2 regions of the Streptomyces sp. NPDC001153 genome follow, and region 1 is predicted to be linked to the other one. Evidence: riboswitches for the same ligand, from Rfam matches in the RefSeq annotation. Region 1 holds a riboswitch; the other holds the start of a gene.

Region 1 (5,885 bases):
CCGAGGAGGAGGCCCGGGCGCTCGCGCGGCAGTTCGACGAGCTGCGCGTTCCGGAGTACGGGCTGCGTCAGCTGGCCGCCGTGTTCGAGACCGAGCCGTCGGTCTTCGAACTCGACGAGCGCCTGCCGGACTTCATCCTCGCCAGGCCGAAGCTGGAAGGCTCGCAGAGCCGCTCCGACCTGATCATCGATCTTGCGGTCCGCGAGCAGCTGACGGTCCGGCAGATCATCTCCCGGCTGGGCGGCGGGCGCGGTCACTTCGAGTTCATCGGGACGCCCGAGCAGGTCGCTGACACGATCATCGCCTGGTTCGAGGGCGGTGCCGCGGATGGGTTCAACATCATGGCGCCCGCCCTGCCGTCGGGCCTCGCGGCCTTCGTCGAGCATGTGCTGCCGATCCTGCGCGGCAAGGGGCTGTTCCGCGAGGAGTACGAGGGCACGACCCTGCGTGAGCACTACGGGCTCCCGGTCCCGGCGAACCAGTTCCATGGCTGACGAGCTCGCGACTGCCGCCGCTTCCCGGAGCGGCGGGAGTCCGCCCGCGCTGCGGGTCGAGGGCCTTCGCAATTCCCACGAAGACGGCTTAGGGGCAGCCGAACACCTTCCTCGGCTTCGACCGGCTGGGCATCGACCCCTTCACCGACCTGTTCGAGATCACTCTGCTGGCCGAAGGCACGGTACGCGGCACGGCGGTGTGCGCATCGCCGACCACGACTGCTCGACCGACGTCCCCGGCCTGTACGCGGCCGGCGACACCGCAACCCGCGAGCTGATCTGCGGCGGCTTCACCGGAGGCGGTAGCCACGACGCCGCGTGGGCGGCGTCCTCGGGCAGCTGGGCCGGCCGGGGCGCCGCCGAGTTCGCCACCCGGCGGGTCCGTCCGGACCGTGGGCTGCGGCCCGTGGGGACGGCCGGCCTCCGCCCGACCGGTGCCGTGAACGCAGGTCACGGCGAGGTCGTCGCCGCCGTCCAGCGCGAGGTCCTGCCGTACGACCGTAACTACCTGCGGCACGCCGACCGTCTCGAGCCGGCTCTGCGGTCGCTGCACGGGACGCGGTCCGCGGTCCGCGAAGGGCTGGGGGCGAGCGGTGAGGAACTCTTCCGGGCCAGGGAAGCGGCCGCGATGGCGGCCCACGGCCGCTGGATGTACCACGCGGCACTGCAGCGCACCGAATCGCGCGGCATGCACAAGCGGGCCGACCGGCCGACGCAGGATCCGGCCCAGCACCATCGGCTGCTCACCGGTGGGCTCGACGAGGTCTGGAGCCGTCCGGAGCCGGCGTCGCGGGCTCTGGTCACGAGCGGAGGCCGAGCCGCGTGATCGAGATCGCCGAGCCGGACCGCTGCATCGCCTGCAACTGGTGCATCGAGGTGTGCCGGACGCGCGTCTTCGATCGCGGTGCCGACGGCGTTCCGTTGATCGCGTGACAGGACAGCTGCCAGACCTGCTTCCAGTGCGAGGCGTACTGCCCGACCGACGCGCCGTTCGTCGCCCCGCTGGTGACCGCGGTCGCTCCGGGCTCGCGCTTCGGCCGTTCACCTGGTGGACCGGCGTTGACAAATGTTCGGGCCGTTGCCTTAACTACTGCCCAGAACGGTCATGAGCGTCAGCGACAAGCCCTGGCTTGCTGACCGGCAACCCTCCCGCCGCGGTGGGGTGCCCCAGGTGACGACCCGGCCGATGAAGTTTCGGTAAGCGCGAGGCCCCAGGGCCGGAACAGTGACGGTGACACCATGTACGCAGCTCCCAGGACGGCCGCCCGCCGCTCCCCGGGCTGCGTACCGTCGTACGCGAACCTGCTCGTCGCCGATCGTGCCGTCGATCTGCTCCGCGTGAACAGCGCACTGTGTACCGCACCGGGCCGCGCCCGCTGTCGGGGCTGACACCTCCCCGCAGCCCCCGCACTTCCTGACGAACACCGCGCCCGCGGTGTGCCCCCTTGCCCTCCCCGCCCCGGTACCTCGCCGTCGTGTGCGCCGCCGCATGCCGCCGTGCTTCCGGGGTGTGTGCCCACCCAGCCGGAGCCCACCATGAGTGAACCCCCTGGTGCCACCGTCACCCTCGCCGAGGCGCCGACCGTCGACGAACCGTCAAAAGCTCTCACAGCCCAGCGGGTTCTTCCGCTGCGGCGGCCAGGCCGCTGGATCCTCACCGCGGTCGTGCTGGTCCTGGTCGCCCAGTTCGTGCACGGACTGGTCACCAACCCCTTCTACCAGTGGGACCGCTGGAGCTACTGGTTCCTGCGCCCCACCATCCTCGACGGCCTGCTGATCACCCTCGAAGTCACCGCCTACAGCGCGGTGCTGGGCCTTGTCGGCGGCATTGTGCTCGCACTGGGCCGGCTCTCGAAGAGCCCGGTGCTGCGCGCGGTCAGCTGGACCTACGTCTGGGCGCTGCGCTCCATCCCGCTCATCGTGGTGCTGATCTTCCTCTACAACTTCAGCGCTCTGTACAAGACGTTGAGCGTCGGCATCCCCTTCGGCCCGGCCTTCTTCTCCTTCGACGAGTCGAGACTCGCCACCGACATGGTCGTCGCCGTCGTCGGCCTCAGCCTCAACGAGGCCGCCTACGCGGCCGAGGTCGTACGCGGCGGCATCCTCTCCGTCGACCAGGGCCAGCACGAGGCTGCCGCGGCGCTCGGCCTGCCGAAGGGCTACCAGTTCCGGAAGATCGTCTTCCCGCAGGCGCTGCGCTCGATCATCCCGAACTACGTCAACCAGCTCATCGGCCTGATCAAGGGAACCTCGCTGGTCTTCTACGTCTCCCTGCTCGACCTGTTCGGCTCCGCGCAGACCATGGGCGCCACCTACCCCGGAGACATCGTGCCGCTGCTGCTGGTCGTCACCGTCTGGTACCTGATCCTGACCAGCATCGTGTCCGTCATCCAGTTCTACGTCGAGCGGCACTACGCCCGCGGTGCCACCCGCAGCCTGCCGCCGACGCCGCTGCAGAAGCTCCGCACCGGTCTCTCCGGCCTGCGGGCCCGTATCCGCCGGGAGGCCGCCGTATGACCGCCGAGACGCTCGAAGCCCTGGCGGACGTCGAGGCCGCCACCGTCGAGGTCCACGACGTGCACAAGTGGTACGGCACCCACCGGGTACTGGACGGCGTCGACCTGACCGTCCGCCCCGGCGAGGTCACCGTCATCCTGGGCCCCTCCGGCTCCGGCAAGTCCACCCTGCTGCGGGTCATCAACCACCTGGAGAAGCCCGAGATCGGCTACGTCAGCATCAACGGCGAGCTGATCGGCGTGAAGCGGCAGGGCGACCGGCTCAAGGAGCTCAGCGAGCGGGCCATCCTCACCCAGCGCGGCCGGATCGGCTTCGTCTTCCAGAACTTCAACCTGTTCCCGCATCTGACCGTGCTGGACAACGTGGCCGCCGCCCCGGTCGCGACCGGGAAGCTCACCAAGCCCGAAGCCCGGGAACTGGCCCGCGAGTTGCTCGTCCGGGTCGGCCTCGCCGACAAGACCGGCGCCTACCCGCGCCAGCTCTCCGGCGGCCAGCAGCAGCGCGTCGCCATCGCCCGCGCCCTCGCGCTGCGCCCCGGCGTCATCCTCTTCGACGAGCCCACCTCCGCCCTCGATCCCGAACTGGTCGGTGAAGTCCTCGCCGTCATCAAGGACCTGGCGACCAGCGGCACCACCCTCGTCATCGTCACCCACGAGATCGGCTTCGCCCGCGAGATCGCCGACCGGGTCGTCTTCATCGACGGCGGCAAGATCATCGAGCAGGGCCCGCCCTCCGAGGTCCTCGACAAGCCGCGACACGAGAGGACCAGGGACTTCCTCAGCAAGGTCCTCTGACCCTCGCATCCCAAGACCTCCCCCCACGCCACCCTCATCACCTTCAGCGACAAGGAACGGCCATGCCCACCCACTTCACCCGACGCAGCCTGATACGCGGCATCACCGCGGCGACCGCCGTCGCCTCCCTGGCCACCGGGCTCGCCGCCTGCGGTGGCAACAGCGACGCGGCCACCACCACCGAAGCCGCCAAGTCCGGCGAGGTCGTCATCGGACGTGTCTCCAACGGCGCCGCCACCCAGACCACCATCAAGGTCTCCGAGGTCAAGTCCATCAGCGCCGAACTGCCCGCCGCCGTCAAGAAGAGCGGCAAGCTGGAGATCGGCATCGGTGCCCTGCCCGCCGGGTTCCCGCCGCTGGCGTACGTCGGCAACGACCAGAAGACCCTCACCGGCTCCGAGCCCGACCTCGGCCGCCTGGTCGCCGCGGTGTTCGGGCTCAAGGCCGAGGTCAAGAACTCCACCTGGGAGAACCTCTTCGTCGGCATCGACAGCGGCAAGGTCGACGTGGCCTTCTCCAACGTCACCGACACCGAGGAGCGCAAGAAGAAGTACGAGTTCGCCTCCTACCGGCAGGACAACCTCGCCTTCCTCGTGCCGAAGAAGAGCACCTGGAACTTCGACGGCAACTACGAGAACCTCGCCGGCAAGACGATCGCCGTCGGCTCCGGCACCAACCAGGAGAAGATCCTCCTGGAGTGGAAGGACAAGCTGGCCAAGGAGGGCAAGAAGCTCACCGTCAAGTACTTCCAGGACAGCCCCAGCACCTACCTCGCCCTGAACAGCGGCAAGATCGACGCCTCCTTCGGTCCCAACCCCGGCTTCGCGTATCACAACCGTCAGGTGGCCAACACGCCCAACGCCACCCGTACAGCGGGCATCTACTCCGGCGCGGGCGCGAGCCTGCAGGGCCTGATCGCGGCAACGGCGAAGAGGGACAGCGGACTCGCCAAGCCACTGGCCGACGCGATCAACTACCTGATCAAGAACGGTCAGTACGCCGAGTGGCTCAAGGCGTACAACCTCTCCAACGAGGCCGTCGCCAAGTCCGAGGTGAACCCGCCGGGCCTGCCGCTCGACAACTCCTGACCAGTGCGTGCCGGGGACTCCACCGCCGCCCCGCGATGGAGTCCCCTCGCGCCGGACACCCCGAGCCGCACCCCGGAGACCGCCACACCATGTCCGTCACCACCCTCGACGCCAGTTCCTCGCACATCCTGGACAACCCCGCCTGGGCCGCGCTCACCGGCCCCCACGCCCACTTCGCCGAACGAATCGGCAACGCTGCCCGCTATCACCGGGACGTGGCTCCCTTCTACGCCGTCTCCGACGAGGACGACCCGCGCGCCTGGGCCGACCTTGCCGCGCTCGTCGGCCCCGGCGGCACCGCCTCGGTGCGGGGCGTCACCGAGGCACCGGAGGGCTGGGAGGTGGTCGGCACCGGTCACGGCGTCCAGCTCGTGGACACCGGCCTGCGGGCGGAGCCCGACCCCGAGGCCGTACGGCTCGGCCCCGACGACGTGCCCGAGATCCTCGGCCTGGTCGCCCGCACCGAACCCGGGCCCTATCTGCCCCGCACCGTCGAGATGGGCACCTACCTGGGCATCCGCCACCGCGGCCGCCTGATCGCCTTGGCCGGCGAACGCCTCCATCCACCCGGCTGGACCGAGATCAGCGCCGTGTGCACCGACCCGGCGTATCGCGGCCGGGGTCTGGCCACCCGCCTGGTCCGCGCGGTCGCGGCCGGCATCAAGGAGCGCGGCGAGCGGCCCTTCATGCACGCCAAGGCCGACAACGCGAACGCGATCCGGCTGTACGAGTCGATCGGCTTCACCCTGCGCCGCCGTACGGTCTTCTCGCTCGTACGGCGGACCGAAGCCGCCGTCCTGGAAGAAACGGCATAGCTGTGCCGTTGTCCTTGTCGAAGGCGATGATGTGGAGGTGGGCCGCGATGACACGTGTACCGCGTGCCGTGTGCCTCCACAGCCGGCCCCACATCGACCTCCAGCGCGTGGCCGGCTCCCTCTGTAGCTCCTGACCCCGTTTCCCCAGCGCCGTGCGCCCCGCTTCCCGCGGGCCGG
Region 2 (5,885 bases), on a different contig from region 1:
TGTCGGGTGTGCGGCATGAATACAAGGCCCCCGACCGGTTGGTCCCGGAGCGCGTTCCCCAACTCTACCGCGCTCAATCACACAGAATTGCCCCCTCCGCTTCTCTCACGGAGGAGGCAATTCGATGAACAATGCGTAACCGAAGTTACCCAAGGTAACGATCAGCCGCCGGCGACGGCCGGAATGATGGAGACACCCGCGCCGTCCGGGGTGGCGGTCTCCAGTCCCTGCTCGAAGCGGACGTCGTCGTCATTGACGTACACGTTGACGAACCGGCGCAGCTTGCCCTGGTCGTCCAGGACGCGCGCGGCGATCCCGGTGTGGTTCTTCTCCAGGTCGGCGATGACCTCGGCGAGGGTGCCGCCTTCGGCGGCCACTTCGGCCTGCCCGCCCGTGTAGGTGCGCAGGATCGTCGGGATGCGAACGGTCACGCTCATGCGAGGCCAGCCTCTCGGAAGGAGTCCAGGGTCGGTCGGATGGTGGCGGTGAGGCCGGTGCCGGCCACCGCGTCCAGCGTCTTGAGTCCATCACCGGTGTTCAGGACCACCGTGGTCTTCGTCGGGTCCAGGACGCCGTCCTTGACCAGCTTGCGGGTGACGCCGACGGTCACACCGCCCGCGGTCTCGGCGAAGATGCCCTCGGTGCGGGCCAGCAGCTTGATGGCGTCCACGACTTCCCCGTCCGTCACGTCCTCCACGGCACCGCCGGTGCGGCGCGCGATGTCCAGGACGTACGGCCCGTCGGCAGGGTTGCCGATGGCGAGGGACTTGGCGATGGTGTTCGGCTTCTGGGGCCGTACGACGTCGTGGCCCGCCTTGAAGGCGGTCGACACCGGCGAGCAGCCCTCGGCCTGCGCACCGAAGATCTTGTACGGCCTGTCCTCGACGAGGCCGAGCCCGACCAGCTCCTGCAGACCCTTGTCGATCTTCGTCAGCTGGGAGCCGGAGGCGATCGGGACCACGATCTGGTCGGGCAGCCGCCAGCCGAGCTGCTCGCAGATCTCGTACGCGAGCGTCTTGGAGCCCTCCGCGTAGTACGGCCGCAGGTTGACGTTGACGAAGCCCCAGCCCTCGCCGGCCGGGTCGCCGATCAGCTCGGAGCAGAAGCGGTTGACGTCGTCGTAGTTGCCCTCGATGCCGACGAGCTCGCCGCCGTAGACCGCGGCCATGACGACCTTGCCCTGCTCCAGGTCGTGCGGGATGAACACGCAGGACCGGAAACCGGCGCGGGCCGCGGCGGCGCCGACGGCACCGGCGAGGTTGCCGGTGGAGGAGCAGGACAGGGTGGTGAAGCCGAAGGCGCGGGCGGCCTCCAGGGCCTGGGCCACCACGCGGTCCTTGAAGGAGTGGGTCGGGTTGCCGGAGTCGTCCTTGACGAACAGGCCGCCGGTGACGCCGAGTTCGCGGGCGAGGTTGTCGGCCTTGACCAGCTTGGTCCAGCCCGGGTTCAGGTTCGGCTTGTCGGCCACGTCGGCCGGGACCGGCAGCAGCGGCGCGTACCGCCAGATGTTCGCGGGGCCGGACTCGATACGGCGGCGCAGCTCTTCGGTGTCGTAGGCGGAGAAGTCGTAGGCGATCTCCAGCGGACCGAAACACTCCTCGCAGGCGAACACCGGACCGAGGGGGACGCGGTGACCGCACTCGCGACAGCTCAGGGCCGCGGCGGGACCGAGGTCTACGGTGGAATCGGTGGAGCTTGCAACTGTCTGCACAGCCATGGAGGCGAGGCCCTTTCTCCTCATCTTCCTCACGACGCACCTCGCCGTGAGACGGATTTGGCACCTTCCCTAGCCGGGAGCCTCGCGGAGCGATCGAGCCTGATCAGGCCGATCTACGAGTACCGACTGGAGGGTTGCCGGGGCTTCATCGGGCCGTGTCCCTCTGCCCCTCTGGATGAGCGGTATGCGGTTGTGAACGCGCTCCGACCCCCGACATGCGATGGTCATCGGCGTTGTTCAAGACTGTAACCGAAGGCCAGGAGAGTTGAGATAGTCGTCCGAACCGCGAGATGGATCACACGGTGCAGCCCGTGCGATCACGAACAGTGAGGAGCCGCAGACCGTGCTGGAAGAAGTCGAGCGCTGGCTGGCCACCCGCTCCTGGTCCGTGGCCGATCGCCCGCTCCACCGGATCCTGTGCGCCAAGCAGCGCACCGGCCAGACGATCAGTGTCGTACTGCCCGCGCTCAACGAGGAGGAGACGGTCGGCGACATCGTCGCCGTCATCCGGCACGACCTCGTCGAGCAGGTCCCCCTCGTCGACGAGATCGTGGTGGTCGACTCCGGCTCCACCGACCGCACCTCCGAGGTCGCCGCCGCCGCGGGCGCGCGGGTGGTTCACCGGGACGAGATCCTGCCCCGCATTCCCGCCGTCCCCGGAAAGGGTGAGGTGCTGTGGCGCTCGCTCCTGGCCACCAGCGGGGACATCGTCTGTTTCATCGACGCGGACCTGCGGGAGTTCTCCTCCGACTTCGTCTCCGGGATCGTCGGCCCGCTGCTCACCGAGCCCGGGGTGGACCTGGTCAAGGGCATGTACGACCGCCCGCTGGGCGGCGCCACCGGTCAGGGCGGCCGGGTCACCGAGCTGATGGCCCGCCCCCTGCTGAACATGCACTGGCCGCAGCTGGCCGGCTTCGTCCAGCCGCTCGGCGGCGAGTACGCGGCCCGGCGCTCGCTGCTGGAACAGCTGCCGTTCCCGGTCGGGTACGGCGTGGAGCTGGGCATGCTGGTGGACGCCCTGCACCTGGTCGGTCTCGACGCGCTGGCACAGGTGGACGTGGGCGTGCGCAAGCACCGCCACCAGGACGGGCAGGCGCTGGGCCGGATGGCCGCGGCGATCTACCGCACGGCCCAGCTCCGGCTGGCCCGCGGCCATCTGATCCGCCCCTCCCTCACCCAGTTCGAGCGGGGCGAGGAGGGCTTCGAGCCGCGCACCTACTCGGTGGACACCGAGGAACGGCCGCCGATGGTGGAGATCGCGGAGTACGCCGAGCGCAGGGTGGCGTGAACCGGCCGCGGGGTCGTATACGTCGGCGTGCCGGACGTGGCCGTACGTTTGAGCGTTTCCGGGCCGGGCTAGGTTGAGGACCATGGCTTCCACGCACGGTGCTGCCGAGAGAGCTCAGGTGCTGGTCGCGTCCAACCGCGGCCCGGTTTCGTACACGGTGGACGACGAGGAGGGGGCCGGTTCGCTGCGCGCCAAGCGGGGCGGCGGCGGGCTGGTCTCGGGGCTGTCGGCCATCGGGCCGGACACGGACTCGCTGTGGGTGTGCGCGGCGCTCGGCGACGGGGACCGGGAGGCCGTACGGCGTGCGGGCGGCGGGCTGCTGCCGGGCGAGGACACCGCCGGGCAGCGGGTGCGGATGCTGGACATCGACGCGCAGGTGCACTCGGACGCCTACAACGGCATCGCCAACTCGGTGCTGTGGTTCGTGCACCACATGCTGTACCAGACCCCGCTGGAACCGGTCTTCGACGCGGAGTTCCGGCGGCAGTGGGCGTCGTACGAGGCCTACAACCGGGCCTTCGCCGAGGCACTGGCCGAGGCGGCGGGCGAGGGCGCGGCGGTGCTGGTGCAGGACTACCACCTGTGCCTGGTCCCCGGCATGCTCCGCGCACTCCGCCCCGACCTGCGGATCGGCCACTTCTCGCACACGCCGTGGGCGCCCCCGGAGTACTTCCGGCTGCTGCCCGACGACATCGCCGCCGAGTTGCTGAACGGCATCCTGGGCGCGGACCGGGCGGCATTCCTGACCAGGCGCTGGGCGGACGCGTTCACGGAGTGCTGTCACGCGGTACTGGGACCCGGGGCCCCGGCCGTGCGGGTCGGTGTGCACGGGCTCGGCGCGGACGCCGACTTCCTGCGCAAGCGGGCCCATGAACCCGATGTGGACGAGCGGATGGCGGCCCTGCGCGAGGAGATCGGCGAAGGCCGCGGCACCATCGTGCGCGTCGACCGCACCGAGCTGTCCAAGAACATCGTGCGCGGCCTGCTGGCGTACCGGCAGCTGCTGGACGACCACCCCGAGTGGCGTGAACGGGTGGTGCATCTCGCGTTCGCCTACCCGTCGCGGCAGGACCTCGCCGTGTACCGCGACTACACCGCCGAGGTCCAGCGGGTGGCGGAGCAGATCAACTCGGCCTACGGCACGCCCGGTTGGACGCCGGTCGTCCTGCATGTCAAGGACGACTTCGCCCGCTCCCTGGCCGCCTACCGGCTCGCCGACGTGGCGCTGGTCAACCCCATCCGGGACGGCATGAACCTGGTCGCCAAGGAGGTGCCGGTCGTCTCCGACGAGGGCTGTGCGCTGGTGCTGTCGCGGGAGGCGGGGGCGTACGAGGAGCTGGGCACCGACGCGCTCGTGGTGAACCCGTACGACATCGGGGGCACGGCCGACGCGTTGCACTCCGCGCTGACCATGCCGGCGGGCGAGCGGGCGGAGCGGTCGAAGCGGCTGGCGGCGGCCGCCACCGCGTTGCCGCCCGCTCAGTGGTTCCTTCAGCAGCTTCAGGCGCTGGAGGAGCTTCGGTCCAGCTGAGCTGCCAGGGTCCGCAGCAGGTGTACGACGCCGGCCGGGCCGTCCACCACCACGTCCGCGCGGTCGGCCAGCTCCGTGACCTCCGTGCTGCCGCTGCAGACCAGCAGGCCGGGGAGGCCCTCGGCGCGGAGTTCCTCGACGGCGGCGAAGGCGGGGAGGTCGCCGAGGTCGTCGCCGGCGTAGAGGACGCACTCGGCGCCGGTCCTGCGGACGTGGTCGGCGAGCGCCACGCCCTTGTCCATGCCCGGCGGGCGCAGTTCCAGGACCAGCCGGCCGGGTTCGACCACCAGGCCGTGGCGGGCGGCGAGGTCGGTGAGGGGGCCGCGCAGGGCCTCGAACGCGGCTTGCGGGTCGTCGGCGCGGCGGGTGTGCACCGCGACCGCCCGGCCCTTCTCCTCGACCCAGGTGCCGTGCCAGGCGCCGGCGCGGTCCAGCACGCCCGGCAGCTCGGCGCGGGCCGCGGCGACGCCGGGGTGCGGGGGCGGGGCGGTGACGGTGGCGGTGACCGCGTCCCAGCGTTCGGCGCCGTAGTGGCCGAGGACGGTCAGGTGCTCCAGGCCGGGGACGCCGGCGAAGCCGCCGTAGCGGACCGCGACGCCGGCGGGGCGGCCGGTGATCACAGCGATGGACGCCACCTTGGGGGCCAGTGCGGCGAGGGCCGGTACGGCCTCGGGGTGGGCGCGGGCCCGCTCGGGGTCGGCGACGATGGGTGCCAGCGTGCCGTCGAAGTCCAGACCGACAGTCGCGGCGCTCGGCTTGGCGAGGAGCGCGGCGAGTCCGTCCCGGCCGGGCCGAGTGGCTGGGGTCGGCAGAGGATGCATACAGCGACACTATCCAGGCTCGGCCGGACTCACTCCTGGGACTCCGTTCCCCACCCGCCCGTCTCGGCCGGCCGAACGGGCACCCACGCAGCTGGGCGGCCGCCGGTTCAGCGCTCCGTCCGCCGGGAGTCCCGCACCCTCCGCAAGCGGTTCACCGTCACCGGGTCCGCCGCCAGTGCCCGCTCGTCGTCCAGCAACGCGTTCAGGAGCTGGTAGTAGCGGACCGGGGACAGGCCCAGTTCCTCGCGTATCGCTCGTTCCTTGGCGCCGGGGCCGGGGAAGCCGCGGCGCTCCAGCGCGAGGATGGCCTGTTCGCGGGGGGCTAGTTCCATGCCGTCACCGTAGCGGTGGGGACTGACAGCGGCGCTCAGTTCTTCGCGCTGCTGTCGGCCGTCGTAGCCATCGCCTGGAGGCGGGTCAGGACGCCGGCGGGGTCGGCGCCGGGGGCGACGGCCTGGCCGATGTCCTGCTTCACGGCCGCGCTGACCGACGCCCAGGAGGTCTTGCCGACGGGGTACAGCTCGGAGG

What was found. Region 1 has a riboswitch for S-adenosylmethionine ahead of ACWDEN_RS01700 (amino acid ABC transporter permease). Riboswitches for the same ligand answer to the same signal wherever they lie in the genome.
Region 2: it holds a riboswitch for S-adenosylmethionine, as region 1 does, so the genes downstream of both, thrC (threonine synthase) here and ACWDEN_RS01700 (amino acid ABC transporter permease) in region 1, are expected to answer to the same signal.

The regions. Positions count from the first base shown of each region.
Region 1 is NZ_JBSFJZ010000001.1:370,439-376,323, reverse strand. Features, by position in the region: gene ACWDEN_RS01715 (LLM class flavin-dependent oxidoreductase) at 1-494, shown strand, start outside; gene ACWDEN_RS01710 (hypothetical protein) at 694-1,320, shown strand; gene ACWDEN_RS01705 (4Fe-4S binding protein) at 1,317-1,427, shown strand; SAM riboswitch class IV at 1,596-1,704, shown strand; gene ACWDEN_RS01700 (amino acid ABC transporter permease) at 2,031-3,011, shown strand; gene ACWDEN_RS01695 (amino acid ABC transporter ATP-binding protein) at 3,008-3,805, shown strand; gene ACWDEN_RS01690 (transporter substrate-binding domain-containing protein) at 3,868-4,893, shown strand; gene ACWDEN_RS01685 (GNAT family N-acetyltransferase) at 4,983-5,708, shown strand; gene ACWDEN_RS01680 (putative leader peptide) at 5,735-5,842, shown strand.
Region 2 is NZ_JBSFJZ010000002.1:144,627-150,511, reverse strand. Features, by position in the region: gene ACWDEN_RS02720 (MoaD/ThiS family protein) at 162-437, opposite strand; gene thrC (threonine synthase) at 434-1,717, opposite strand; SAM riboswitch class I at 1,735-1,899, opposite strand; gene ACWDEN_RS02710 (glucosyl-3-phosphoglycerate synthase) at 2,061-3,005, shown strand; gene ACWDEN_RS02705 (alpha,alpha-trehalose-phosphate synthase (UDP-forming)) at 3,088-4,536, shown strand; gene otsB (trehalose-phosphatase) at 4,506-5,357, opposite strand; gene ACWDEN_RS02695 (DUF3263 domain-containing protein) at 5,465-5,689, opposite strand; gene ACWDEN_RS02690 (extracellular solute-binding protein) at 5,725-5,885, opposite strand, start outside.